DNA from 3 places in the Streptomyces tritici genome. Region 2 is predicted to be linked to each of the others. Evidence: riboswitches for the same ligand, from Rfam matches in the RefSeq annotation. Region 2 holds a riboswitch; each other region holds the start of a gene.

Region 1 (9,587 bases), 3.3 Mb from region 2:
ATCGACGCGGCATTGCGCCTGTGGAAGGCCTACGTCCACAGGCCCACCCGCGATCTCTGGCACGACGACGAGTTCGGCAACGTGCACTGGTACTGCTGCGGCAACCCTCTCGAAGGCCGGGCCCTCCTCGACAGCGCGATGCGAGCAATGTCGCGCCGCGGAGCCCGCGAGCTCCGCAAGATCGTCGACGAGCTCGACGCTTTCATGGGCCCGCCGGACCCACGTTTGTAGCGGTCAGGATGGCGGGCATGGTCGGGCCTCGGCTCTGCCGGTCGTCGCCGACGGGCTGCGTACGGGATCTTGAGGCTGTGCGCAGCCCGTGGCAGGCTCGTGCCGCATGATCGATGGATTCGCGAAGGACAACCTGCACCGGAGACTGCGGCGGGACCGCGAGGCGCTGCTCTGGAAGCTCGACGGCCTGTCCGAATACGACGCACGCCGTCCTCTGACCGCGACCGGGACCAACCTCCTCGGGCTGGTCAAACACGTGGCCACCGTCGAGGCCAGGTACTTCGGCGAGGTCTTCGACCGCCCTTCCCCGGAACCGCTGCCCCGGTGGCAGGACCACGACGGCGGCGATCTGTGGGCGACCGAGGACGAGACCCGCGATCAGATCATCGGGTTCTACCGGCGCACGTGGGAACACTCGGACGCGACGATCAACGAGCTTCCCCTCGACGCCCCCGGCCACGTGCCGTGGTGGCCGGAGCCGTATCCCCACACGAACCTGTTCGCCGTCATGGTGCATGTCCTCGGCGAGTCCGTCCGGCATGCCGGGCACGCCGACATCCTGCGCGAGGGCCTCGACGGCCGGACCGGGGTGCGCCCCGAACACGAGCAGCCGATCGACGAGGAAGCCCGCGCAGCGTACTGCGCGAAGATCGAGCAGGCCGCCAGATCGGCCGCACCGATCAAGGCCTAGAGGTTGCCCATGCGACATGTTGGCGGTCGTGCCGCGTCAGAAAGCCGCGTCAGAGCCGTCAGAGCCCTTCCTCGGCGAAGAAGTCGAGCTGGGGCATGCCGTCCGGGTCCTGCGCCGAACCGTCGACGGGCTGCTCGGCCCAGATGATCTTCCCCTCGGGCGTGTACCGGGTGCCCCAGCGCTCGGAGAGTCGGGCGACCAGGAAGAGTCCGCGGCCGCCCTCGTCCGTCGTCGCGGCGTACCGCAGGTGCGGGGACGTGCTGCTGCCGTCCGCCACCTCGCAGGTGAGGTACTCGTCCCGCAGCAGGCGTACGCGAATGGGCTGCGTGCCGTAGCGGATGGCGTTGGTCACCAGTTCGCTCAGGATCAGTTCCGTGCTGAACACCAGCTCGGACAGGTTCCAGACCTCCAGCTGCTTGACGACCGCCGCCCGCATCTCGGACACCGCGCTGGGGTCGCTGGGCACGTCCCACTGGGCGACGTGGTCGGGGCCGAGGGCGCGGGTACGGGCGATGAGCAGGGCCACGTCGTCCTTGGGCCGGGTCGGCAGGAGCGCTTCCAGGACGGCCCGGCACTTCTCCTCCGGTGAGCTGCCGGCGTGGGAGAGGGCCGTGCGCAGCAGGTCCATCCCGACGTCGATGTCCCTGGTGCGGTCCTCGATCAGGCCGTCGGTGTAGAAGACGAGCTGGCTGCCTTCCTCCAGCTCCAGTTCTGCCGTCTCGAACGGCATGCCGCCGAGGCCCAGCGGCGGGCCGGCCGGAAGCTGCGGGTACTCGACCCGGCCGTCGGGACGGACCAGGGCGGGCGGCGGATGTCCGGCGCGCGCCAGGGCGCACCGCCGGTTCACCGGGTCGTAGACCGCGTACAGGCAGGTGGCTCCCGTCATGGCGAGGGCGCCGTCGCCGGAGGCCGCGTCCTGGTCGATGCGGCCGACGAGGTCGTCGAGGCGCGCGAGGAGCTCGTCCGGGGGCAGGTCGAGGGTGGAGAAGTTGTGCACCGCGGTGCGCAGCCGGCCCATCGTCGCGGCGGCGTGCAGGCCGTGGCCCACGACGTCGCCCACCACCATCGCGACGCGGCTGCCCGGCAGGGGGATGACGTCGAACCAGTCGCCGCCCACACCGGACTGCGCGGGCATGTAGCGGTGCGCGACCTCGACGGCGCTGTGCTCGGGCAGCGTACGGGGCAGCAGGCTGCGTTGCAGCGTGACGGCCAGGGCGTGTTCGCGGGTGTAGCGCCGGGCGTTGTCGACGGCCACGGCGGCGCGGGCGACGAGTTCCTCGGCGAGGGTCAGGTCCTCCGCCTCGAACGGCCCGGGTTTCTCCGAGCGCCAGAAATTCGCGACGCCGAGGACGACCCCACGGGCCTGGAGCGGCACGGTGATGAGGGAGTGGATGCCGTACCGGACGATCCGGCTCGCCCGCTCCGGGTCCTGGGCGTGCCAGCCCGGCGCGCTCGACAGGTCCTCGACCAGCACCGCCCGGCCGGTGCCGAAGCCGCGGGCCATCGGCGTCGAGGGGAGGAACTGGATCAGCCGGTCCTGGGGGTACAGGGGGTGGTCGTCCCGGATGCCGTGGACGGCGGCGCGGAGCAGGTCCAGCTCGCCGCCCTCGGGTTCCTCGCCGGTGAGGACCGGGGCGGCGAGATCGACGGTGACGAAGTCGGCGAACCGCGGGACGGCCACCTCGGCCAGCTCCTGGGCGGTCCGCCGCACGTCGAGGGTGGTACCGATGACCACACCGGCGTCGTACAGCAGCTCCAGCCGCCGGCTCGCGCCCTCGGCCCGCCCCGCCAGGGCCCGGAGCTCCGTGGAGTCGCGGATGGTCGCCACCGTGCCCTTCGGGCCGCCGTCGGCGTCCGTCGGCCGCTGGTTGATCACCAGCAGGCGCCCGTTTGCCAGCAGCACCGCGTCGGTGGCGCACCGGCCCGAGGCGAGCAGCTCGGCCACGCTCGGTTCGAGGTCCGCCAACTCCTCGACCGGCCGGCCCTCGGCGTCGGGCCCCAGGTGCAGCAGCCGTCGGGCCTCGTCGTTGGCCAGCAGCAGCCGGCCGTCGCCCCCGACGATGACCACGCCTTCGCGTACCGAGTGCAGGACCGCGTCGTGGTGCTCGTACATGCGGGTCATCTCGGCCGGGCCCAGGCCGCGGGTCTGGCGCTTGAGCCGCCGGGCGGTCAGCGCGGTGCCGGCCGTGGCCACGGCGAGGCCGGCCGCGCCGGTGCCGAGGATGACGGGCAGCTGCTGGTGCACCGGGGCGCTCACGTGCGCGACCGTGAGCCCCGCGGAGACGAGGGCGACGACCTCTCCGCTGCGATCCCGCACCGGGACGACCGCCTGCACCTCCTCGCCGAGCGGGCCGTCCACGCTCTCGGTCAGGACCTCGCCCCGCAGGGACGGCTCGATGGAGCCGACGAAACGGCCTCCGATGCGCTCCGGCTGGGGGTGCGTGTAGCGGATGCCCCGGGTGTCCATCGCCACGATGAAGTCGACCCCGGCGGTCCGCCGGGTCTCCTCGGCGAGCGGCTGCAGGACCGCGGACGGATCCGGCTGTTTCAGCGCGTCCAGGAGGCTGGGGGAGTGGGCGAACGTCTGCGCGACCGAGACGGAACGATTCCGCGCCTCGCGCTGGCTGGACTGCTGCGTCTGCAGCACCAGCGCCAGGATCGCCCCCAGCGCGAGCAACACCACGACCGCCACCTGGAGGGCGAAGACCTGTCCGGCGACGCTCATGGGGCGTCTGTCGATCAGTGGCGGAAGCGACACGCCCCGTATGCGGTCGAAGCGCCTGATCACGCTGTCCTTTTTAGCATCCGACATGCTGATGGGGCTATAAGCGGACGATAGATCCCCCTTGTCGTGGCCGCTCCCCGCCGGAGGTCGCTCAGGCGGAGGCCGAGGCCACGAAGAACGGAAGGGCGACGAGGAAGCGGCCGGTCTCGGCGCGCCGGCGCTGTTCGGCGAGCCACTCCTCCGCCCGGTCTCGGTCGACGGTGCCGGCGGCGCAGACCGGCTCGGCGAGCCTCGCGAGCAGCGAGAGCATCGCGGGGTCGGTGAACACGCTGGTGTGCGCCTCGACCGTGACGTCGTCGAAGCCGCCGGCCAGGAGCAGGCTGCGGTACTCGCGGGCGGCGCGGGGCGCGTTCAGGAGGTCGGCGCGGGCGTGCACGATCGTGCGGGTGAGCGCTGGGTCGTCCGAGTCGATCATGATGGCGTCCCAGTCCTGGCCGACCAGGACGATCCTGCCGCCCGGGCAGAGGACCCGTCGCGCCTCCGCCACGGCGCGCGCCGGCTCCTGAAGGACGTGGAAGACCTTGTCGGCGCGGTAGCCGCGCACGCTTCCGTCGGCGAACGGCAACTCCTCCGCCCCGGCCTCCAGGAACTCGGCCTCCGGCCACCGCTTCCGGGCCGCGGCCAGCATCACCGGGCTCGGATCCACACCCACGGCGCGCACGCCGCGTTCGGCCAGCTCGGCGACGGCTCGTCCGGCGCCGCAGCCGACGTCCAGGACGGTCGAGTCCGGGACGAGGGACAGCAGTTCGTAGGAGCGGGCCCGGAGCCGGGTGGCGTCCGGCAGCCGGTCCGCGGCGTCGAGTACGGCCAGCATGGATGCGATGTCGCGGTGCTCTGCCACCGCTTCGGGGTTCATGGACATGGACGCCATGCTGCGACTTAATGTCGACATGAAGTCAAGCGAAGCCGGCAGCGGCGTCGGCATGGTGAGCACCGGCGTCGGCGTCGTGGGCACCGGCGTCGGCATGGTGAGCATCGGGGCCCTCGCGGCCCGGTTCGGCCTGGCCACGCACGTGCTGCGCCATTGGGAAGCCGTGGGCCTGCTGCACCCCGTACGGGACGCCGGCGGGCGGCGGCGCTACGGCCCGGACGACGTCACCCGCGTGGCGACCATCCTCGTCATGAAGGAGGCCGGCCTCGGCCTGGACACCATCAGGAGTCTCTCCGCGACGGCGGACCGCACCACCCGGCACGAGATCCTGCGCCCCGTCGCCGAGGAGCTCCGGGCCAGGATCGCCGCGGCCCAGGCCTCGTTGGAGCTGATCGAGGGCGGCATGAACTGCGCGCACGAAGACGTCACCCAGTGCCCGAACTACGGGCGGCTCATCGCCGAGCGGACCGCCTCCCGAGCTCCGGCCGGAGAGCCGGTGAGGGAGGCGGCGACACCGACCTCATGAGAGAGCCGCCCGCATGCCCCTGGCGCGAGCGGTCGTCGACGCCGCGTCGGTAGCTCAGACCTGGTGGACGAGCGCGCCGCCCACGTACGTGCGTTCCACGCGGGCCTCGGCGATCTCCTCCGGCGGCGCGGCGAGGATGTCGCGGTCGAGCACCACCAGGTCGGCGAGGTGGCCGGGGCGCAGGCTGCCGGCGTCGTCGTGGCCGTTCACGTGCGCCGCGCCCGCGGTGTAGGCGGCCAGGGCCGTCGGCAGGTCGAGGCGCTGCTCGGGCAGGAAGACCCGGTGGTCGTCGGTGCCCGGTTCGCGGCGGTTGACGGCCACGTGGAGGCCCGCGAGGGGGTCGGGGCTCGAGACGGGCCAGTCGCTGCCGGCGGCGAGGGTGGCCCCGGCGCGGACCAGATCGCCGAACGGGTACTGCCAGGCGGCGCGTTCGGGCCCGAGGAACGGGATGGTCAGCTCGTCCATCTGCGGCTCGTGCGCCGCCCACAGCGGCTGGATGTTCGCGAGGGCGCCGAGCGCCGCGAACCGCGGCACGTCGTCGGGGTGGACGACCTGGAGGTGGGCCAGGTGGTGGCGGTTGCCGCGCCGCCCGTTGACGGCCACGGCGGCCTCCACCGCGTCGAGCGCCTCGCGCACGGCGCGGTCGCCGAGGGCGTGGAAGTGGACCTGGAAGTCCAGGGCGTCGAGCGCGGTGACGTGGTCGCGCAGGGCGACGGGGTCGACGAAGCTGAGCCCGGAGTTGGCCGTGGCGCAGCCGCAGCCGTCCAGGTACGGGGAGGTCATCGCGGCGGTGAAGTTCTCCGCGATGCCGTCCTGCATGATCTTGACCGAGCCGGCCCGGAACCTCCCGTACGTCAACTCCTCGCGGCGGGCCACGAGTTCGGGAATCTGCTCGGCGCCGCGCTCGCGGTCCCACCACAGCGCCCCCGTCACCCGCGCGGTCAGCGAACCGTCCCGCGCCGCGGCCAGGTACGCGCCGGAAGGGTCGGGCATGCCGTTGAACGCGCCGAGCAGCGCGTCCTGCCAGCCGGTCACGCCCAGCGAGTGCAGCAGCCTCTGCGCCCGCAGCAGAGCCGCGAGCCGCTCCTCAGGGGTGCTCGGCGGCACGAGGCGCGACACCAGTCCCGTCGCACCCTCCTGCAGCATGCCGCTGGGCGACCCGTCCGCCTCCCGCTCGACGCGCCCGTCGGCCGGGTCCGGGGTGGCGGCGGTGACCCCGGCGAGCTCCAGGGCGCGGGAGTTGGCCCAGGCGCCGTGGTGGTCCCGGTTGGACAGCAGTACCGGCCGGTCCGGTACGACCGTGTCGAGCAGGTGCCGGGTCGGCAGCCCGCCGGCGAAGGTCTCCAGGGACCAGCCGCCGCCGGTGATCCACTCCCGGTCCGGGTGCGCCTCGGCGTAGGCGCGGATCCGCTCCAGGCACGAGTCGACGTCGACGACACCGGTCAGGTCGCACTGGGCGAGCTCGCTGCCGCCGCCGACGGCGTGGATGTGCGCGTCCTGGAAGCCGGGCAGCAGCAGCCGGCCGGTCAGGTCGACGACCTCGGTCCGGGGGCCGATCAGCTCGCGCACCTCGTCGTGGCCGACGGCCGTGATCCGTTCCCCGGTGACCGCGAGCGAACTCGCGCGCGTCCGGGCGGAGTCCATCGTGAGGACGGGTCCTCCGGTGAAGACCAGATCGGCGTGGGGCATACGGCGGCTCCCTTGCGTGCGGCGCGCCGGGCGGGCGCGGGGCGGCGGACAGGACGCCATGCAAGCCTGTCGGCGGTTTACAGGTCAATGGTGTTGACATAAGGTGCGGCCATGTCCGATCGCGTGGTCCCCGAAGGCGCCCGGCGGCGGCGCCGGCCGACGAAGCAGGGCGCCGTCCTGTCCGAACGCCTCATCGTCGAGACGGCGTTGCGCCTGGTCGCCGAACACGGCGCGGACGCCCTGTCGGTACGGCGGCTGGGCGCCGCCCTCGGCGCGGACCCCAGCGCCCTGTACCGCTACTTCCGCAACACCGACGCCCTGCTCCTCGCCCTGGCCGACGAGATGATCGGCCGCGCCCAGGAGGGCTGGCGGCCGACCGGCGACTGGCGCGCGGACCTGCGCGCCCTGGGCCTGCGCATCCACGCCGCGTACCTGGCCCAGCCGCAGGCCGCCCTGCTGGCCGCGCACCGCACCACCGGCCGCCCGCACGAGACACGGGCCGTCGAGACGATCCTCGGCATCCTGCGCGACGGCGGCTTCCCCGACGCCCTGGCCGTACGGATCTACCATGCCTTCGTCGACCAGGCCCTGGCCTTCGCCGCCCAGGACGCCGCGGCCGCGGCCCTGCCCGAGGCGGCGGCGGAGGCGGACGCCGAAGTCTGGCACGCCGCGTACGGCCGCCTGCCCGCCCGGACCCACCCGAACATCGCGGCCACGTACCCGCTGCTCGCCGCCGAAATGCGGCACAGCGGCTACCCCTTCGCCCTCGAACTCACCCTCGCGGCGGCGGCAACACTCCATCCTGACGCCTGACGCCTGATGGCGAATTCCAGGAAGAGGACTCGGCGACGCCATGCTTCAGGCAGTCCCCGGCGTTCGGTGGGGGGTGACGTGACCGGTCCAGGACGAGGGTTCCTGGGGCGAATCCCAGACCACTTCGACGTCGACTTCGTGGAAGTCGCGCGCGAGTCCTACGACCATGGCTTCCGCGCGGCCCCGCGCCTCGGCGGGGTCGGCGTCGATCGGCGCGTCGGGAAGCCGCCCGCAGAGCATTCCGCCTTCGGCGGTGAGGACCGTGTGGCGCCAGCCCTCCGGCGTCGCCAGCAGGACGACGGCCTTCGGCATGCCGAAGGGAGTCCGCTTCTTCTTGGCCTGCGGTCGTTTCCCCATGGAGCCATCCAACATCGTCGGCGCACGGGATGCGGAGGCCAGGTGCGTGCGTGGGTGCACCGCGTGCCGGGCCTGAGCCGGGGGAGGGCGCAGGGCTTGGTGGCGTTGCCGGTGTCAGGGGTGGCGGATGGCTTCGGTGAGGCGTTCGGCCGCGTCGACGGCGACCTGGGCGAGCAGCGTGCCGGGGTTGCGGGTGAGGCGTTGGATCGGGCCTGTGACCGTGAGGGCGGCCACGACGCGATGGGCCGCGTCGCGCACCGGCGCCGAGACGGACGCCATGCCGGGTTCGCGTTCGCCGGTCGACTGGGCCCAGCCCCGGCGTCGTACGCCGCTGAGGGTGGTGGCGGTGAAGCGGGCCCCCTGCAGACCGTGGTGGTAGCGCTCGGGTTCCTCCCAGGCCAGCAGGACCTGGGCGGCGGAGCCGGCCTTCATGGGGAGTGCGGAACCGACGGGCACGATGTCACGCAGGCCCGAGGCGCGTTCGGCGGCGGCGACGCAGACGCGCATCTCCCCCTGCCGGCGGTACAGCTGCGCGCTTTCGCCGGTGGTGTCACGCAGGGCGGTGAGTACCGGGCCCGCCGCGGCCAGCAGGCGGTCCTCGCCCGCCGCGGTCGCGAGTTCGGCGAGCCGGGGGCCGAGGACGAAGCGGCCCTGCAGGTCCCTGGCGACGAGGCGGTGGCGTTCGAGGGCGGTGGCGAGCCGGTGGGCTGTGGGCCGGGCCAGTCCCGTGGCGGTGACCAACCCCGCCAGTGTGGCGGGCCCTGACGCCAGCGCGCCCAGGATCACTGCGGTCTTGTCGAGGACGCCGACACCGCTAGAAATATCCGATATATCCATGAGAAGAGGTGCTCCAGTCTCGACCCGCGAGGCATGCGAGGCGTGCGAGGCATGCGAGGCATGCGTCGCGGGAACCGCGCCCAGGCGGAGGGCAGGGAAGATCAGTGGGGAAGGGCCGAAGCGGTCGGCCGATGCGCCGCGGTGATCACGAGACGGATACGCGGGTACGCGGAAAGCCCGGGGCAGACAGAAGCGGGGCGAAGGTCAGCACAGAGAGCACCGTGTCTCCTCATCTTTTCCCGCGCCACGTTGGCGCGGGCCGGAGTTGGCACTGATCCCGACGGCGCGGCGCGAACATGGAGCGCCGGGTCGAACGGGGAGTTGCCGGGGCTTCGTAGGGCCGGTCCCTCCACCCCTCTGGATGATTCGCGAGGAACCATACAAGACTCCGGGCGCTCCCTGCCAACGGCTGCCCGGCTCCGCGAGCGGCAGGTCAGGCGGCCCGCGACGCCGCCGGCGGCGGAACCGAATCCGTTCGGACGCCGGGGCGGGCCTGTGACGAGGTGCAGCAGTACGCGAGCGAGCCGCGCGGGGACAGGACCCGGCGGCGTCGGCTTCGGTCAGGGCCAGACCTGACCGCCGGTCGGCGCGCCTCCGGCCAGTACCAGAAGCGTGGCGTCGAGGCCCGCCATGACCATGATGGCGACGAAGGGCACGCGCCCGCGCACCCACGCGGACGGTCCGGCCACCGCCACGAGGCAGAGCGCGGAGGTCACTCCCGTCAGGCCCATTCCCGCCGGGGACACCGGCCCCGCCGGGCCGGCCGTCAGCACCACGGAGGCGGCGA
Region 2 (9,587 bases):
CGCCTCGGAGACCACCGGTATCTCCTTCGCCACCAGGTTCATGCCGTCCCGCACCGGGTTCACCAGCGCCACGTCGGCCATCCGGTACACCGCGAGCGAGCGCGTGAAGTCGTCCTGGACGGAGACCAGCACCGGCTGCCAGTCCGCCGTGCCGAACTCCTCGTTGATCCGGTCCGCCAGCTCCCGGACCGCCGCCGTGTACGAGCGGTACGCCTCCAGGTCCTGCCGGGACGGGTACGCCGAGGCCAGGTGCACCACCCGGCCCCGCCACTCGGGGCGGGCGGTCAGCAGCTCCCGGTAGGCGAGCAGGCCGCGCAGGATGTTCTTGGAAAGCTCCGTCCGGTCGACCCGGGCGATCGTCCTCCGCCCCGGGCCGACCTCCTCGCGCAGCCGGGCCAGCCGCTCGTCCACCTCCGGCCGGTACGCCAGCGCCCGCAGGTCCTCGGCGTCTACCCCGAGGGGGAAGGTCCGCACGCGGGTGGTCCGCTTCGGGCCGCCCCAGTGCATGTGGTCCACCCCGCGCCAGGGGGTGCCGGTGGGCGAGAGCGGCTGGGCGGCCCCGACCGCGCTGTCGATGTGCGCGCCGTTCATGAACGCGAACGCCCAGCTCCACGTGTGGAACCACAGCTCGTCCGCGCCGAGCATCCCCCACACCAGCTCCTCGCGGACGTCCTGCGGCAGCATCCGCAGGTAGTCCGTCGAGGCCCAGGGCGTGTGCGTGAAGTGGCCGATCCGCAGGTCGGGCCGGAGCTCCCGCAGCTGCCCCGGCACCAGCGCCAGGTGGTAGTCCTGCACGAGCACGCAGGCGCCCTCGTCGGCCGCCTCGGCCAGCGCCTCCGCGAACGCGCGGTTGTACGCCCGGTACGCCTCCCAGCGCAGCCGGAACTCCGCGTCGAAGACGGGCTCGCGCGGCACGTCGTACAGGTGGTGGTGGAGGAACCACAGCACCGAGTTCGCGATCCCGTTGTACGCGTCCGCGTACACCGCGGGATCGATGTCCAGCATCCGGACGCCCGGCTCGCCGACGCCCTGCCGCACCGCCTCCCGGTCGCCCTCGCCCAGGGCCGCGCAGACCCACAGGCTGTCCTCCGCCGAGATCGCGCTCAGGCCGGACACCAGCCCGCCGCCGCCCCGCCGGGCGTCGAGCGTGCCGTCGTCCCGGCGCACGTAGCTGACGGGACCGCGGTTGGAAGCGACGAGAACACTGGCCATGGGGCGAACCTAGCCCGTCCCGTATCCGCTCAAACGTACGCCCGGACACGGTGGCGACAACCGGTCAGCGGTCCCGGCGCGCCCGGAGCGCCGCCCGCGCCACCACGCCCGTCGCGCCCAGCGCCAGCATCAGCCCGCCCAGCAGCCACAGACGCTCCCCGGCGTGCCCGGCCGCGCCGAGCAGGGTCCCTTCGTGCAGCAGCCGCGCCTCGTGCATCATCTGTGCAAATCGCATGAAAAGGGAATCTAGTCATCCCTTTCCGCGCCTTTCGGCTGCGCCACGCCCGTCACGGCTCCGCAAGGCGCCTCGGCTGCGCCACGCCCGTCCCGGCTACGCGACCCGCCTGTGCGCGTACTCCGCGATCTCCGTCATCGGCGGCCGCTCCTCGGTGTCCACCGGGTACGTCCGCGGCACGAACCCCGGCTCGCCCGCCGCGCCCCGCTCGAACTGCGTCAGCACCGGCCGCACCAGATGCCCCCGCGACAGCCGCACCTGCGCCGTCCGGTAGATCGCCGCCGCCATCCGGCCCAGCGCCTGACCGCCCTGGTGGCGGTGCTTGCGCACCCCCACGTCCACCTGCGCCAGGGCGTCCAGGCCCACCGTGTGCAGCGCGTCCACAAGGAGCCCCAGCTCCACCCCGTACCCCACCGGGAACGGCAGCCGCTCCAGCAGCGAGCGCCGCGCCGCGTACTCGCCGCCCAGCGGCTGCACGAAGCCCGCCAGCTGCGGCCAGTGCAGGTTCAGCAGCGGCCGCGCCACCAGCTCCGTCACCCGGCCGCCCTGCCCCGGGGCGTCCCCCAGGGGCCGGTCGTACATGGCCTTGACGAACTCCACGTCCGGGTCCGTCAGCAGCGGGCCCACGATCCCCGAGACGAAGTCCGCGGAGAAGTCCCGCAGGTCCGCGTCCACGAAGCAGACGATGTCCCCGCCGGTCGCCATCAGCGAGCGCCACAGCACCTCGCCCTTGCCCGGCACGGCCGGGATCCCCGGCAGGATCGCGTCCCGCGCCACCACCCGCGCGCCGGCCGCCGCCGCCACCTCCGCCGTCCGGTCCGTGGACCCGGAGTCCACCACCACCAGCTCGTCGACGAGCGGGACCGCCTCCGACATCAGTTCGCGCCGGATCACGGAGACGATGTCGCCGACGGTCGCCTCCTCGTCGAGCGCGGGCAGCACGACGCTCACCGTCGTCGCGCGCTTGGCGGCGAGGATCTGGTCGAGGGGACGATCGGCCACCGACCAGGAGCGCCGCCCGAGCCAGCGCTCCACTTCTTCCAGCACGTCCGTTACTCCCCAGTTGCGGTGTGTGATCCATCTCGCGCTTCGGACGGCTGTCTCAACCGCCCACGCCTTCGGTTACAGTCTTGAACAACGCGGAGGCCCGATGCATGTCGGGGTCCCGACCGCGACTCACAATCGAATACCGCTCATCCAGAGGGGCAGAGGGACACGGCCCGTTGAAGCCCCGGCAACCCTCCAGCCGGTCTCCAGTCCGCGCAGCGCGCGGCCGCGAGGCTCCCGGCTAGGGAAGGTGCCAAATCCGTCTCATGGCGAAATGCGCCATGAGGAAGATGAGGAGAAAGGGCCTCGCCTCCATGGCTGTACAGACGGTTGCACCCACCACGAACGCGGTCGATCTCGGCCCCGCCACCGGCCTCTCCTGTCGCGAGTGCGGCGAGCGTTTCGCGCTCGGCCCGATCTTCGCCTGCGAGCTGTGTTTCGGCCCGCTGGAAGTCGCGTACGAACTCCCCGCCGGCGACCCCGAGGCGCTGCGCAAGCAGATCGAGGCCGGACCCGCCAACATCTGGCGCTACGCCCCGCTGCTGCCCGTCCCGGCCGACGTCACCCAGAAGCCCAACCTGAACCCCGGCTGGACCAAGCTCGTCCAGGCGGACAACCTCGCCCGCGCGCTGGGCGTCGAGCCGGGCAAGCTGTTCGTCAAGGACGACTCCGGAAACCCGACCCACTCCTTCAAGGACCGCGTCGTCGCCCAGGCCATCGAGGCCGCCCGCGCCTTCGGCTTCACCACCCTGTCCTGCTCCTCCACCGGCAACCTGGCCGGCGCCGTCGGCGCCGCGGCCGCCCGCGCCGGCTTCCGCTCCTGCGTGTTCATCCCGCACGACCTGGAGCAGGGCAAGGTCGTCATGGCCGCCGTCTACGGCGGCGACCTCGTCGGCATCGAGGGCACGTACGACGACGTCAACCGCTTCTGCTCCGAGCTCATCGGCGACCCGCTGGGCGAGGGCTGGGGCTTCGTCAACGTCAACCTGCGGCCGTACTACGCCGAGGGCTCCAAGACGCTGGCCTACGAGATCTGCGAGCAGCTCGGCTGGCGGCTGCCCGACCAGCTCGTGATCCCGATCGCCTCCGGCTCCCAGCTCACCAAGATCGACAAGGGTCTGCAGGAGCTCATCAAGCTCGGCCTCGTCGAGGACAGGCCGTACAAGATCTTCGGCGCCCAGGCCGAGGGCTGCTCCCCGGTCTCGGCCGCCTTCAAGGCCGGCCACGACGTGGTCCGCCCGCAGAAGCCGAACACCATCGCCAAGTCGCTCGCCATCGGCAACCCGGCCGACGGCCCGTACGTCCTCGACATCGCCCGCCGCACCGGCGGCGCCGTGGAGGACGTGAACGACGAGCAGGTGGTGGACGCGATCAAGCTGCTCGCCCGCACCGAGGGCATCTTCGCCGAGACCGCGGGCGGCGTGACCGTCGGCGTGACGAAGAAGCTCGTCGAGAACGGTCTGCTCGACCCGAGCCTCACCACGGTCGTCCTCAACACCGGCGACGGGCTCAAGACCCTCGACGCGGTGGCCGACACCTCTCAGGCGACCGCCGTCATCCGCCCGAGCCTGGACGCGTTCCGCGACGCCGGCCTGGCGAACTGAGCCGACTGCGACTGAAAGGGAGTAACCGCAGCATGAGCGTCAACGTCCGCATCCCCACCATCCTCCGCACCTACACCGGCGGGCAGTCCGAGGTCCAGGCGGAGGGCGCGACCCTCGCCGAGGTCATCGCGGACCTGGAGAAGAACCACACCGGCATCGCCGCCCGCGTCCTGGACGACCAGGGCAAGCTGCGCCGCTTCGTCAACGTCTACGTGAACGACGACGACGTCCGTTTCGAGCAGGGCCTGGAGACGGCCACGCCGGACGGCGCGGGCGTCTCGATCATCCCGGCCGTCGCCGGCGGCTGCTGAGTTACCAGCGGTACCCGAATTGCCCCCTCCGCGAGAGAAGCGGAGGGGGCAATTCTGCATGGTTGAGCGCGGTAGAGTTGGGGAAGTCCCCTCCGCTGCTCGTGCCGGCCGCATATGAGAATGCGCCCGCACGCGACAAGATGCAGCCAAAGTGTTCGAGCGTTGTGTACTTTTTGCGTCCTTTGCCGGGCCCGACTTGCCCTGGATATCAAGGAAATCTCCGCAATTCTCCTTTCCGGCGCGCTCAGAATTCTCGTCCGATTGACCTGTTGCAGAGGGCAGTTGGGCAGATACATTCAGCCGCGGTCGACGCGTTCCGGCGCAGGGTCTGACCCGGGTCCGCGAAGTGCGGTCCCGCGCAAGGGCCAGTAATAGGGGAGTTAGGCATGGCTCAGGGCACCGTCAAGTGGTTCAACGCGGAGAAGGGCTACGGCTTCATCGCGGTCGACGGTGGTGCGGATGTTTTCGTCCACTACAGCGCAATCCAGATGGACGGCTACCGCACCCTCGAGGAGGGGCAGCGGGTCGAGTTCGAGATCTCGCAGGGCCAGAAGGGCCCGCAGGCCGACATGGTCAAGCTCGCCGTCTGACCGCGGCGCGATCGGCCACCGACGCACTTCACCCGAGGGGCCCGCATCCTGACCGGATGCGGGCCCCTCGCGTGCGCCCGCACCTCCGGCGCGGCCTCGCCCGACACCCGGAAGCCGCTTGCGCCCTCCCGACGCCCGACCACCACCCCTTGTTCGACGTCCCTGCGGGACGGCCTTGCACTCTCCTGGGTCGAGTGCTAATCATTGGCGTTAGCACTCTCCACGTGAGAGTGCTTACGGATCGGGCAGACGAGGTCCGCAGGCCGGGCGGGGCAAGGAACCGCACGGCGCGCAGACCGTCCGTCGCGGGCGTCGGCGCGGTCCTGGAGCGTTATCCACCCCATGTCCGGGAGGACCACTTCACATGGCCAAGATCATCGCGTTCGACGAGGAGGCCCGGCGCGGTCTCGAGCGCGGCATGAACCAGCTCGCTGACGCCGTCAAGGTCACCCTTGGCCCCAAGGGCCGGAACGTCGTCCTCGAGAAGAAGTGGGGCGCCCCCACGATCACCAACGATGGTGTGTCCATCGCCAAGGAGATCGAGCTCGAGGACCCGTACGAGAAGATCGGCGCCGAGCTGGTCAAGGAAGTCGCCAAGAAGACGGACGACGTCGCCGGCGACGGTACGACCACCGCGACCGTCCTCGCCCAGGCGCTCGTCCGCGAGGGCCTGCGCAACGTGGCGGCCGGCGCCAACCCGATGGCCCTGAAGCGCGGCATCGAGAAGGCCGTCGAGGCCGTCTCCGGCGCCCTGCTCGACCAGGCCAAGGAGGTCGAGACCAAGGAGCAGATCGCCTCCACCGCCTCCATCTCCGCCGCCGACACCCAGATCGGCGAGCTCATCGCCGAGGCCATGGACAAGGTCGGCAAGGAAGGCGTCATCACCGTCGAGGAGTCCCAGACCTTCGGTCTGGAGCTGGAGCTCACCGAGGGCATGCGCTTCGACAAGGGCTACATCTCGGCGTACTTCGCGACCGACATGGAGCGCATGGAGGCCGCGCTCGAGGACCCGTACATCCTCATCGTCAACTCCAAGGTCAGCAACGTGAAGGACCTCCTTCCGCTGCTGGAGAAGGTCATGCAGTCCGGCAAGCCGCTGCTGATCATCGCCGAGGACGTCGAGGGCGAGGCCCTGTCGACCCTGGTCGTCAACAAGATCCGCGGCACCTTCAAGTCCGTCGCCGTCAAGGCCCCGGGCTTCGGCGACCGCCGCAAGGCCATGCTGAACGACATCGCCATCCTCACGGGCGGCACGGTCATCTCCGAGGAGGTCGGCCTCAAGCTCGAGAACGCCGGCCTGGACCTGCTGGGCCGCGCCCGCAAGGTCGTCATCACCAAGGACGAGACCACCATCGTCGACGGCGCCGGTGACAGCGAGCAGGTCGCGGGCCGCGTGAACCAGATCCGCGCCGAGATCGAGAACTCGGACTCGGACTACGACCGCGAGAAGCTCCAGGAGCGCCTCGCGAAGCTGGCCGGCGGCGTGGCCGTCATCAAGGCCGGCGCCGCGACCGAGGTCGAGCTCAAGGAGCGCAAGCACCGCATCGAGGACGCCGTCCGCAACGCGAAGGCGGCCGTCGAGGAGGGCATCGTCGCCGGCGGTGGCGTCGCCCTGCTGCAGGCCTCCGAGGTCTTCGAGAAGCTGGAGCTGGAGGGTGACGAGGCCACCGGCGCCGCCGCCGTCAAGCTGGCGCTCGAGGCCCCGCTGAAGCAGATCTCCGTGAACGCCGGCCTCGAGGGCGGCGTCATCGTGGAGAAGGTGCGCAACCTGCCCGTCGGCCACGGCCTGAACGCCGCCACCGGCGAGTACGTCGACATGATCGCCGAGGGCATCATCGACCCGGCGAAGGTCACGCGCTCCGCGCTGCAGAACGCGGCCTCCATCGCCGCGCTGTTCCTCACCACCGAGGCCGTCATCGCCGACAAGCCGGAGAAGGCCGCCGCGCCGGCCGGCGGCGGCATGCCGGGCGGTGACATGGACTTCTGATCCCTCGCGGATCGGCAGTTCCTGAAGCGGTACGCGAAGGGCGGCACCCCCACCAGGGGTGCCGCCCTTCGGCGTTCGCGCGCCGCGCGTCAGAGGACGTCGACGAAGTCGCCGACCGCGGACGAGTGGAAGTGCGTGCTGGTGCTCGTCCCCAGGTAGCGGATCAGGTACGTGCCGTCGACCGTGGCCGTCGTCTTCAGCGACACGCCGCCGTTGGCCGCGGACTTGCCGGAGGCGACCAGCTTGTACGCGCTCGAGCCCTTCGCCTGGAACCACAGGCCGACGGGCTGCCCCGCGTACAGCGTCCAAGCGCCGTTCTTGTACTGCTGGAGCCCACCCGTCACCGTCACCGTGGCGCCCTTGCGCACCGGCTCGGGCGCCGCGTTCACCGAGACGACGCGCGTCTGGATGCGCCCGAGCCGTACGGCCGGGCCGAAGCTCTCGGCCATGGTGTCGGTGGCGGGATGGTGGACGCGGAACCAGCCGCCGGTGCTGCGGCCCGTGACGGTGAAGGGGGAACCGGCGGAGGCTTCGCCGGTGCCGATCACCTTCCAGCCCGTGCGGCCGTCGGCGGAGTGCTCCAGCCGCATCGGCTCGGTGTGGATCCCCGTGATGTCGGACGGGTAGGTGTACTCCAGCCTGCCCGTCATCGTGACCGTCGTGTCGGCCGCGAGCGAGCCCTGCACCTTCTCGATGTGGGACTCGCCGGGCATGACCACCTGACCGCCGGCGCTTCCCTCGAGGAACACATCGGTCGTCGACACGTACCAGTGCCCCGCGTACTTCCACGGCGCGCCCTTGAACAGGGCGCTGTAGCGGCCGTCGGCGTCGGTGGTCACGAGCCGCACCATCCCACCGGAGTTCACCCGCACCTGGGTGCCGGCGAGCGGCGTGCCGTCGTCCTCGGCCACGACGCGGCCGCGGATGGCGAAGGGCTCACCGGGCAGCACACGGGCCTTGTCCACCGCGCCGGTCACCGTGACCGGGCGGGCCGTGACGCTGTAGAAATCGTGCTGCAGCTTCAGGGTGCCGTGGACCTCGTCGCTGTCCTCCGAGAAGGCGAGGTCGTACAGGTTGTGGTTCGTGGTCACCCGGTATGGCTCGGCGGCGAACGTGCCGTCCGCGGCCACGGCGACCGTCTGCGCCGACTCCTCGGAGCGGGCCGACACCCGCACCGTACGGCCGGCCAGCGGGACCGCGTCGCCGGAGCCGGGCTGAATGCCCGTCAGGCTGCCCTTCGGGCGGGCGACCGGGTCGGTCCACGCAGGGGCCGCGACGGCGAACGTCGCCTGCGGCCGCAGCGTGAAGTCCAGCGTCCCCGCGTCCAGGCGGGTGAGCTTGTTGCCCTTGCTGTCCTCGGCGGTGACGTCGATCGAGTACCGGCCGAGCTCGGGGAGCTGCCCGCCGTCCTCGGTCAGCTTCAGCGGGGTCTCCGCGGGCAGCTGGTAGTAGCCCGCCGCCTCCGACGCCGTCAGCGCCGGCAGCTCGACGAGGACCCGGTCGCCCTTGCGGATCCTCGCGGAGACGGAGGTGACCGTGCTGTCCGGCGCGTCGGTCCAGGCCGAGACCTGGAACGCGCCGCGCTGGTGGTCGAACGTGGTGGCCCGGCCGATGCCGACGGTCGCGGTGTCGGCGAAGGCCGGAACGGCGGGCGCGGTGAGCGCCAGGGCGACCGCGACCGCGGTCAGGGAGTTCCTGAGGTCAGCGCGCATCGATGTACACCGCCTTGGTCTCGCTGTAGAAGTAGCCGTTCAGCGGTTGGGTGACCATCGCCCAGTACCCGTCGCCGTAGTTGGTGGCGGTGAACCGGAAGCCGCCGTTCGTGGCCGTCTTGATGTTCCGCTTGACCCAGTACCACTGCGTCTCGCCGCGCGGCTTGAAGATCAGCGTCACGTACTGGCCGCCCATCGGCTTCCAGACCCCGGAGACCTGCTTCTGCACCGCGCCGGACACGGTCATCGTGCCGTTCACGGTGGGGCGGGTGGGGCTGATGGTGAAGGAGGAGAACCGGGTCGGGATGCGGGTCTGGAAGACCGGCTTCGAGACCGCCGTGACGTACCGGTCGGTCTCGGCGTGCACGACGCGGTAGTACGCGCGGACGAAGCCGTTCACCGAGATGTCGAACGGGCAACTGGCCGTGCCGCTGTACGCCGAGGTGCCCCAGCGCAGGCTGCGCCAGGTCCGGCCGTCCAGGGAGTACTGGATGGCGACGGGCTCGGACTCGCAGCCGACGGCGCTCAGCTTGCCGGTGGCCCGGACGGTGCCGTACGGGTCGATCGCGATCCGGACGTCGGTGAAGCCGGCCGGCTGCGGAACGGCGATGCGGCCACGGGCGAACGGCAGCTCTCGCAGGTACACCGAGGGCCGGACGTGGGTGAACACGTCGGTCGTGACGGACGCCTTCGCGGGATACGCGAAGGTGCCGTCGGCGGCCGCGTCCGCGCCGCCCATCGCACGGGCCACGTGGTGGATCCCCGCGTTCGGGTACTCCGGCGACGAGACGACGGGCGCACCGGCGAACGGCTGCCAGCCGTCGTTGGTGAGGCGCTCGACGCGGCCCGTGACGTTGACGCTCTGGCCCAGGGGGACGCGGAACTTGTC
Region 3 (9,587 bases), 1.4 Mb from region 2:
CGGTGGCGCGCTCGCCTTCCTGTCCGTCGCGATCGGGTGGTGGCTGATGTACTTCTCCGCCCCGATCATCCTGGTCGGCATCTTCGGCTGGGTGTTCGAGTTCTACCGCGGCGAGAACCAGAACCAGTAGCACCGCCCACCGCGGCACCGCGGGACCCCGAGGGGCCCGGACGTTTCGTCACGAAGCGTCCGGGCCCCTCGTTTGCATCACTGGGCGCGCTGGCGCGAGGGAATGTTCTTACGGTGATGCCATGAACGACACGCCGCGCATTCGGACTGTTTTGAGCTGCACCCTGCTCGCCGCCGCGGTGACCGCCGTGGCGAGCGGCTGCGGCGGTGCGGACGACCATCCGCTGTCGGCGAAGCCCTACGACGCCACCCGCCAGATCTCGTTCAACACCCCCAAGGGGTCCGCCCGGGTGAACCCGGACAAGCCCCTGGAGGTGACCGCCAGGAGCGGCGGCGGCCGGATCAGCGACGTCACCGCGGTCGACGAGGCCGGCCGGCACCTGGCGGGCGAGCTCTCCGCGGACGGGGCGCGCTGGCGCTCCACGGCCCCTCTGACGGCCGGAACGCGCTACACGGTCCGGGTGGCCACCGAGGACGACGACGGCGCCCCTGGCGTCCGTACGCTGACGTTCGAGACCTCCCCGACCAAGGGGGCCCTCACGGTCAAATTCGGCCCGGAGCCGGGCAAGTACGGCGTCGGACAGCCGATCACCGCCGAGCTGAACCGCCCGGTGAAGGAGAAGGCCGCCCGCGCGGTCGTCGAGCGGGCCCTGAAGGTCCGCTCCACCCCCTCGGTCGAGGGCGGCTGGTACTGGGTCGACGACCGGAAGCTGCACTACCGGCCCCGGGTGTACTGGCCCACCGGCGCGACCGTCGAGGTCTCCGGCAACCTGGCCGGCCTCAAGGTGGCGAACGGGCTCTACGGAGCCCCGGTCCGGCCGCTGAAGCTCACCATCGGCGACCGCATCGAGGCGGTGGCCGACGCCGGCTCGCACCACATGACCGTCCGCAAGAACGGAAAAGTGATCAAAACCATTCCGGTGACCACCGGCAAACCGGGCTTCTCCACCCGTAACGGCATCAAGGTGGTGCTCGGCAAGGAGTACTTCGTCCGGATGCGCAGCACCACCGTCGGCATCGCGGACGGCAGCTCCGAGTCGTACGACCTGCCCGTCTACTACGCGACGCGGGTCACCTGGAGCGGCGAGTACGTGCACGCCGCGCCCTGGTCCGTCGGCTCCCAGGGGTACGCCAACGTGAGCCACGGCTGTGTCGGCATGTCGACCGGCAACGCCGCCTGGTTCTTCGAGACCGTGCGCCCCGGCGACATCGTCCGGACGGTCAACAGTGCCGGGGCGACCATGGACACCTTCGGCAACGGCTTCGGCGACTGGAACCTGCCCTGGGACAAGTGGGTCAAGGGCAGCGCCCTGACCGGGAACGCCGGGATCCAGGTGACCCCGGCCTCCACCGCCCGGCTGCGGCCCGCCGTCTAGGCGCGGTCAGCGCTACGCGTCCACCGAGAGCCGGGCCCGCAGCAGCCCCGCCAGGGCGTCGGCGAACTCCACCGGCTCCACCGGCAGGGTCACCGCCGCGTCCGCCCGGCTCCAGGTCGCCAGCCAGGCGTCCTGCGGGCGCCCGATCAGCAGCAGCACCGGCGGGCAGCGGAAGACCTCGTCCTTGATCTGCCGGCAGACGCCCATGCCGCCCGCCGGCACGGCCTCGCCGTCCAGGACGCACACGTCCACGCCGCCCTGCTCCAGGCGCTTCAGCACCGCGGGCAGCGTGGCGCACTCCACGAACTCGACCGGGGGAACGTCGGAGGCGGGCCTGCGCCCCGCCGCGAGCCGCACCTGTGCGCGGGTGTTCGCGTCGTCGCTGTAGACCAGGACCGTGGCGCTCGACTGCATCGTTCCTCCGTGAGGTCATCAACCGATGCGCCGGATGCTACTCCGGTCCACACCGCGTCAACAGCCGTTCAACACCTGTTCGAAGGGTGCTTCGATGGGCCGTTCGGGCTGGACACAGGGGCCTGACACTCCGAACGGCACCCCCCGGAGTGAGGGCGGGATAAGCGACCGACATAATGTCGGTCGTGGCGACAGCAACGACAGTAGAAACCGGGCACGCGCACCCGTCGGTCAATCGACCGAACCTCACCAGCGTCGGAACCATCATCTGGCTGAGTTCCGAGCTGATGTTCTTCGCGGCCCTCTTCGCGATGTACTTCACCCTGCGATCGGTGACGGGTGCCGAGTTCTGGTCAGAAAAGGCCTCGGCGCTGAACTTCCCGTTCTCGGCGACCAACACCACGATCCTGGTGCTCTCCTCGCTCACCTGCCAGCTCGGCGTCTTCGCCGCCGAGCGGGGCGACGTGAAGAAGCTCCGGACGTGGTTCATCATCACGTTCGTGATGGGTGCGATCTTCATCGGCGGCCAGGTCTTCGAGTACACCGAGCTGGTCAAGCACGAGGGGCTCTCGCTCTCGTCGGACCCGTACGGCTCGGTGTTCTACATGACCACCGGCTTCCACGGCCTGCACGTGACGGGCGGTCTCATCGCCTTCCTGCTGGTCCTGGGCCGGACGTACGCCGCCAAGAGGTTCACTCACGAGCAGGCAACCGCCGCCATCGTCGTGTCCTACTACTGGCACTTCGTCGATGTCGTCTGGATCGGCCTCTTCGCCACGATCTACATGATCAAGTAGTCGGGTCCCGGACCCGACATCCAGCAAGCATCGACGCAGAAGATCCTGACACCGGGGTAATCCGTGAAAAAGCTCTCCGCACGACGACGCCATCCGCTGGCGGCGCTCGTCGTCCTTCTCCTCGCGCTGGCGGCCACTGGGGGGCTGTACGCCGCGTTCGCGCCCGCGGACAAGGCGCAGGCCGAAGAGACCTCCCAGTCCCTCGCCATCGAGGAGGGCAAGAAGCTCTACGCCGTAGGCTGCGCCAGCTGCCACGGAACCGGCGGTCAGGGCACCTCTGACGGCCCGTCCCTGGTAGGCGTCGGCTCCGCGGCCGTGGACTTCCAGGTCAGCACCGGCCGTATGCCGGCCCAGCAGCCGGGCGCCCAGGTGCCCAAGAAGCCCAACATCTACTCGAACGCGCAGATCGACCAGCTCTCGGCGTACATCGCCTCGCTCGGCGCCGGTCCGATCACGCCGACCGAGAAGCAGTACAGCCCCGAGGGCGCCGACATCGCCAAGGGCGGCGAGCTGTTCCGCTCCAACTGCGCCCAGTGCCACAACTTCACCGGTGAGGGCGGCGCGCTGACGCACGGCAAGTACGCCCCGAGCCTTGAGGGCGTGAGCCCGAAGCACCTCTACGAGGCCATGCAGACCGGCCCGCAGAACATGCCCTCCTTCCCCGACACGACGATGCCGGAGAAGGAGAAGAAGGACATCATCGCGTACGTCCAGGCCGTCAACAGCGACAAGACCGACAACCCGGGCGGTCTCAAGCTCGGTGGCCTCGGCCCGGTCTCGGAGGGTCTGTTCGCGTGGATCTTCGGGCTGGGTGCGCTGATCGCCGTTGCCGTCTGGGTCGCGGCCCACACCGCTAAGGCCAAGAAGTCATGAGTAGCCAAGAGATTCCAGAAGAGAACCTGCCCGTAGCGCAGGACACCGCGCACGGCGCGGTGAAGGTCGCCGACGACCCGTTCGCCGACCCGGGCCTCCCGCCCCACAAGCCGCGCATCCAGGACATCGACGAGCGGGCCGCCAGGCGGTCCGAGCGTACGGTCGCCGGGATGTTCGTGCTGTCGATGCTCTCCACCATCGGCTTCATCGCCTCGTACGTGATCTTCCCGGTCGACCAGATCGTCTACATCTGGCCGTTCGGGCGGGTGAGCGCGCTCAACTTCGCGCTCGGCTGGACCCTCGGTCTCGCCCTCTTCTTCATCGGCGCGGGCGCGGTCCACTGGGCCCGCACCCTGATGTCGGACGTCGAGGTCGCGGACGAGCGTCACCCGATCGAGGCCTCTCCGGAGGTCAAGGCCCAGGTCATGGCGGACTTCGCGGCCGGCGCCGACGAGTCCGGCTTCGGCCGTCGCAAGCTGATCCGCAACACCATGTTCGGCGCGCTCTCGCTGGTGCCGCTCTCCGGCATCGTGCTGCTGCGTGACATGGGCCCGCTGCCCGAGAAGAAGCTCCGCACCACCATGTGGGCCAAGGGCAAGCAGCTCATCAACATGAACACGCACGAGCCGCTGCGTCCCGAGGACGTCGCGGTCGGTTCGCTGACCTTCGCGATGCCCGAGGGCCTCTCGGAGCACGACCACAACTTCCAGACCGAGATCGCCAAGGCCGCCCTGATGATCGTCCGGATCCAGCCGGAGGACATCAAGGACAAGCGCGAGCTGGAGTGGTCGCACGAGGGCATCGTGGCCTTCTCGAAGATCTGCACCCACGTGGGCTGCCCGATCTCGCTGTACGAGCAGCAGACCCACCACGTGCTCTGCCCGTGCCACCAGTCCACCTTCGACCTGGCCGACGGCGCCCGCGTCATCTTCGGCCCGGCCGGTCACGCCCTCCCGCAGCTGCGGATCGGCGTGAACGAGAAGGGCAACCTCGAGGCGCTCGGCGACTTCGACGAGCCCGTCGGTCCTGCCTTCTGGGAGCGCGGATGAGCACTGTGACGGATACGAAGACGACGGCCTCCCGCGGCGAGCGGGTGGCCGACTGGGCCGACGGCCGGCTGGGGATCTACACGCTGGCCAAGGCCAACATGCGGAAGATCTTCCCGGACCACTGGTCCTTCATGCTGGGCGAGATCTGCCTCTACAGCTTCATCATCATCATCCTGACGGGCGTCTACCTGACGATGTTCTTCCACCCGTCGATGAACGAGGTGGAGTACCACGGCAGCTACGTCCCGCTGCAGGGACAGCTGATGTCCGAGGCGTTCAACTCGACCATGCACATCTCCTTCGATGTGCGCGGTGGTCTGCTCATCCGGCAGATCCACCACTGGGCGGCGCTGATCTTCCTCGCCGGCATGTTCGTGCACATGATGCGCGTGTTCTTCACCGGCGCGTTCCGCAAGCCGCGTGAGATCAACTGGCTGTTCGGCTTCCTGCTGTTCTTCCTGGGCATGTTCACCGGCTTCACCGGTTACTCGCTCCCGGACGACCTGCTCTCCGGCACCGGTGTCCGCTTCATGCAGGGCGCGATCCTGTCGGTGCCGATCGTCGGCACCTACCTGTCGATGTTCCTGTTCGGCGGCGAATTCCCCGGCGGCGACTTCGTGGCCCGGTTCTACTCGGCCCACGTCCTGCTGCTGCCCGGCATCATGCTCGGCCTGGTGGTCGCGCACCTGATCCTCGTGGTCGTGCACAAGCACACCCACTACGCGGGTCCGGGCCGCACCAACAAGAACGTCGTCGGCATGCCGCTGCTGCCGGTGTACATGGCCAAGGCCGGAGGCTTCTTCTTCCTGGTCTTCGGTGTCATCGCGGTCATCGCGGCGATCGCCTCGATCAACCCGATCTGGGCGCTCGGCCCGTACCGTCCGGACCAGGTGTCCACCGGCGCCCAGCCCGACTGGTACATGGGCTTCGCCGAGGGTCTGATCCGTGTCATGCCGGGCTGGGAGATCGACTTCGCGGGCCACACGCTGGTCCTGGGCGTGTTCATCCCGCTGGTGATCTTCCCGCTGGTCCTCGCGGCCATCGCGGTGTACCCGTTCATCGAGTCCTGGATCACCGGCGACAAGCGCGAGCACCACATCGCGCAGCGTCCGCGCAACGCGCCGACCCGCACCGCCTTCGGCGTCGCGTGGATCACCGCGTACATGATCATGCTCGTGGGTGGCGGCAACGACCTCTGGGCGACGCACTTCCACCTGTCGATCAACTCGATCACCTGGTTCGTCCGGATCGCGTTCTTCGTCGGCCCGGTCATCGCCTTCATCGTGACCAAGCGGATCTGCCTGGGTCTCCAGCGCCGCGACCACGACAAGGTGCTCCACGGCCGCGAGTCGGGCATCATCAAGCGCCTGCCGCACGGTGAGTTCGTCGAGGTCCACACCCCGCTCAGCCAGGGCGAGCTGCACACGCTCACCGCGCACGAGCAGTACGCGCCGGCCGAGCTGCCGCCCGCCGTCGACGAGAACGGCGTCGAGCGGAAGATCGGCCGCATGGAGAAGCTCCGGGTCAGGCTGAACCGGAGTTACTACGGCGAGGGCAACCAGATCGCGAAGCCCACCGTCGAGGAGTACAAGGAGATCCAGAGCGGCCACGGCCACCACTGATCACCTGACCTGCTGACCTGAGGTCGCCACGGCGAGAGCCCCGTCCATTCGCTGGACGGGGCTCTTTGCCGTCCCGTGAGATCGATAGGGTGGGTCCGTACCTTCCGACGATGAGGAGCGACCATGAGCGCTGTGACCCCCGCTGGAGGCACCACCACGGCGGGCCGCTCCTGGCCCGTCGTCCTGGACGGTCTGCTGAGCGGCCGCGACCAGAGCGCGGAGGACACCGCCTGGGCGATGGACCGCATCCTGCGCGGCGAGGCCACCGACGCGCAGATCGCCGGCTTCGCGGTCGCGCTGCGCGCCAAGGGCGAGACGGTCGACGAGATCACCGGACTCGTGCGCACCATGTACGCGCACGCCAACCTGATCGACGTGCCGGGCCCCTCGGTGGACATCGTCGGCACCGGCGGCGACGGCGCCAAGACGGTCAACATCTCCACCATGTCCGCGATCGTGGTGGCCGGCACCGGTGCCAAGGTCGTCAAGCACGGCAACCGGGCGGCTTCCTCCGCCTCCGGCGCCTCCGACGTCCTGGAGAAGCTCGGCGTCAACCTGGAGCTGACCCCGCAGCGGGTCGCCGAGGTCGCCGAGGAGGCCGGGATCACCTTCTGCTTCGCGGTGAAGTTCCACCCGGCGCTGCGGCACGTCGCCGCGGCCCGCAAGGAGCTCGGCATCCGGACCACCTTCAACTTCCTCGGCCCGCTCACCAACCCGGCCCGGGTGAAGGCCCAGGCCACCGGTGTGGCCGACGCCCGGATGGCCCCGATCATGGCCGGCGTGCTGGCCGAGCGCGGCTCGTCCGCGCTGGTCTTCCGCGGCGACGACGGCCTGGACGAGCTGACCACCACCGCCACCTCCAAGGTGTGGGTGGTGCGCGACGGAGCCGTGCGCGAGGAGTCCTTCGACCCGCGGGACGTCGGCATCGAGCTCGTCCCCGTCGAGGCGCTGCGCGGCGCGGACGCCTCGTACAACGCCGACGTGGCCCGCCGGCTGCTCGCGGGGGAGACCGGCCCGGTCCGGGACGCCGTCCTGCTCAACTCGGCCGCCGCGCTCACCGCCCTGCACCCGGGCGGCGGCAGCCTCGCGGAGCAGCTGCGCGCGGGCATCGAGCAGGCCGCCGAGTCCATCGACTCCGGGGCCGCCCGCCGGGCCCTGGACCGCTGGATCGCCGCCAGCAACGCCTGAACCCGCCGCGCCCGCGCAACCCCGTCCGGCATCCGGACGGGGTTGCGCGGAACGCGAGCGGTGGCATACGTTCAGCGACAGGTCATGAGTGACAGCCTCGAAGCCCCGGCTGGCTGTCCGGCAACCCTCCGTCCGTGGCGGGGTGCCCCGGGTGAAGACCGGGCCGTGGACAGCAAGGTTCACGGCAAGCGCGGACCCCTGCGCCAACCCTGGGGTCCTGGTCCTCGAGGGAGCGTCTCGTGAGCAAGCGAATGCGATAGGGCCTTCCGGCCCCTCTTCCGCACCCCCCCTTTTTCCTTTCCTCGCACGCCTCCGCGGGGACGCGGCATCCGCGTCCGCCCGCGTCGAGGCGTCGCATTCGCCTGCCTCGTACGGGAGTTCGCCATGTCCGTTTCCACCGTCGCCGCCCCCGCCGTCTGTGAGCCGCTGCCCGTCCTCGGCCGTGACGTCACCGTCCCGCTCGTCACCGGCGGAGAGGTCGCGTACGCCGCGCTCGACTACGCCGCCAGCGCCCCGGCCCTGCAGCGCGTCTGGGACGACGTCGCCGCCTACGCCCCGTACTACGGCAGCGTGCACCGCGGCGCCGGGTACCTCTCGCAGCTGTCCACCGACCTGTTCGAGAACAGCCGGGCCACCGTCGCGGAGTTCCTCGACTGCCGCGACGGCGACCAGGTGGTCTTCACCCGCTCCACCACCGACTCGCTCAACCTGCTCGCCGCCGTCCTGCCCGCCGACTGCCAGGTGTTCGTCTTCGAGACCGAGCACCACGCCTCGCTGCTTCCCTGGAAGGACGCCCAGGTCACGTACCTGAACGCGCCGCGCACCCCGCGGCAGGCGGTCGACACCCTGGAGCGCGCCCTCGCCGAGCGCGACCCCCACGGCCCCGCCCTGGTCTGCGTGACCGGCGCGTCCAACGTGACCGGCGAGCTGTGGCCGGTGCGCGAACTCGCCGCCGCGGCCCACGCGCACGGCGCCCGCATCGTGCTCGACGCCGCCCAACTCGCCCCGCACCACCCGGTCTCGGTGCGCGAACTGGACGTGGACTGGGTCGCGTTCTCCGGGCACAAGCTGTACGCGCCCTTCGGCTCCGGCGTCCTCGCCGGCCGCGCCGACTGGCTCCAGGCGGCCGAGCCGTACCTCGCCGGAGGCGGCGCCTCCCGTAAGGTCGCCCGCCGCGCCGACGGCGGGGTGCACGTCGAGTGGCACACCACCGCCGCCCGCCACGAGGCCGGTTCGCCGAACGTCATCGGCGTCTACGCCATCGCCGCCGCCTGCAAGGCGCTCACCGAGGCCGGCTTCGACACGCTGGTCGCCCGCGAGCAGCACCTCATCGACACCGTCCGCGCCGGACTGGCCGAGGTGCCCGAGGTGAGGGTGCTCTCCCTGTTCGGCGACGAGGCGCCGCGGGTCGGGGTGATCTCGTTCGTGGTGGAGGGCTGGAACAGCTCGCACTTCGCGGCCGCGCTCTCCGCCGAGTACGGCATCGGCGTCCGCGACGGCCTGTTCTGCGCCCACCCGCTGGTGCGCACGCTGCTGGGCAGCGACCCGCAGGACGTCGGCGAGTGCGGCGCGCCGGAGGCGGAGCCGGGTGAGAGGTCGCTCAACGCGATCCGGGTGAGCTTCGGGGCCGGCACCCCGGACGAGCACGTGGAGCGCTTCGTGGCGGCCGTGAAGGAGCTGGTCCGGGACGGGGCGCAGTGGAAGTACCGCACCGAGGACGGCCGCTGTGTCCCGGACCGCGGCTGACCGCGGCTGACCGCGGTCTACCGGCGGGCTGACCGGCCACTCGTACGGGTGAAGGGGCCTCCGCGGCGGGGCCCCTTCCTCGTGCGACCGGTTATGGCCGGTTACGACTCCAGGCCGATGGCGAAGGCCGCCTCCAGGTCGTGCTGGGAGTACGTGCGGAACGCGACGTGCGTGTCCGTGGCCTCGACGCCGGGGATCTTGCTGATGCGGCCGGGGATCACGTCGGCCAGGTCGTCGTGCCGGGCGACCCGGACCATGGCGATCAGGTCGTAGGTGCCGGTCACCGAGAAGACCTCGCTGACGCTGTCCAGCGCGGCGATCGACTCCGCGATCTCGGGAATGCGGTCCACGCTGGTCTTGATGAGCACGATCGCGGTGATCATGGCTGGCGTT

What was found. A riboswitch is a leader RNA that binds a small molecule or an ion and turns the genes downstream of it on or off. The one in region 2 is predicted to bind S-adenosylmethionine.
Region 1: it holds a riboswitch for S-adenosylmethionine, as region 2 does, so the genes downstream of both, ACNJ93_RS29400 (IclR family transcriptional regulator) here and thrC (threonine synthase) in region 2, are expected to answer to the same signal.
Region 3: it holds a riboswitch for S-adenosylmethionine, as region 2 does, so the genes downstream of both, ACNJ93_RS07870 (aminotransferase class V-fold PLP-dependent enzyme) here and thrC (threonine synthase) in region 2, are expected to answer to the same signal.

What each region holds. Positions count from the first base shown of each region.
Region 1 is NZ_CP183183.1:6,401,778-6,411,364, forward strand. Features, by position in the region: gene ACNJ93_RS29360 (hypothetical protein) at 13-231, shown strand; gene ACNJ93_RS29365 (DinB family protein) at 338-922, shown strand; gene ACNJ93_RS29370 (SpoIIE family protein phosphatase) at 981-3,647, opposite strand; gene ACNJ93_RS29375 (methyltransferase domain-containing protein) at 3,799-4,569, opposite strand; gene ACNJ93_RS29380 (MerR family transcriptional regulator) at 4,631-5,104, shown strand; gene ACNJ93_RS29385 (amidohydrolase) at 5,159-6,793, opposite strand; gene ACNJ93_RS29390 (helix-turn-helix domain-containing protein) at 6,905-7,606, shown strand; gene ACNJ93_RS29395 (hypothetical protein) at 7,652-7,963, opposite strand; gene ACNJ93_RS29400 (IclR family transcriptional regulator) at 8,078-8,800, opposite strand; SAM riboswitch class I at 9,027-9,168, opposite strand; gene ACNJ93_RS29405 (UbiA family prenyltransferase) at 9,361-9,587, opposite strand, start outside.
Region 2 is NZ_CP183183.1:3,093,110-3,102,696, reverse strand. Features, by position in the region: gene ACNJ93_RS14165 (alpha,alpha-trehalose-phosphate synthase (UDP-forming)) at 1-1,212, opposite strand, end outside; gene ACNJ93_RS14160 (hypothetical protein) at 1,277-1,447, opposite strand; gene ACNJ93_RS14155 (glucosyl-3-phosphoglycerate synthase) at 1,544-2,494, opposite strand; SAM riboswitch class I at 2,638-2,791, shown strand; gene thrC (threonine synthase) at 2,776-4,098, shown strand; gene ACNJ93_RS14145 (MoaD/ThiS family protein) at 4,131-4,409, shown strand; gene ACNJ93_RS14140 (cold-shock protein) at 4,796-4,999, shown strand; gene groL (chaperonin GroEL) at 5,364-6,986, shown strand; gene ACNJ93_RS14130 (hypothetical protein) at 7,076-8,698, opposite strand; gene ACNJ93_RS14125 (hypothetical protein) at 8,688-9,587, opposite strand, start outside.
Region 3 is NZ_CP183183.1:1,690,682-1,700,268, reverse strand. Features, by position in the region: gene ACNJ93_RS07910 (cytochrome c oxidase subunit 4) at 1-130, shown strand, start outside; gene ACNJ93_RS07905 (Ig-like domain-containing protein) at 252-1,505, shown strand; gene ACNJ93_RS07900 (hypothetical protein) at 1,518-1,919, opposite strand; gene ACNJ93_RS07895 (cytochrome c oxidase subunit 3) at 2,096-2,716, shown strand; gene ACNJ93_RS07890 (c-type cytochrome) at 2,780-3,589, shown strand; gene ACNJ93_RS07885 (Rieske 2Fe-2S domain-containing protein) at 3,586-4,638, shown strand; gene ACNJ93_RS07880 (cytochrome b) at 4,635-6,260, shown strand; gene trpD (anthranilate phosphoribosyltransferase) at 6,384-7,448, shown strand; SAM riboswitch class IV at 7,529-7,645, shown strand; gene ACNJ93_RS07870 (aminotransferase class V-fold PLP-dependent enzyme) at 7,833-9,194, shown strand; gene ACNJ93_RS07865 (Lrp/AsnC family transcriptional regulator) at 9,296-9,577, opposite strand; gene ACNJ93_RS07860 (rhomboid family intramembrane serine protease) at 9,574-9,587, opposite strand, start outside.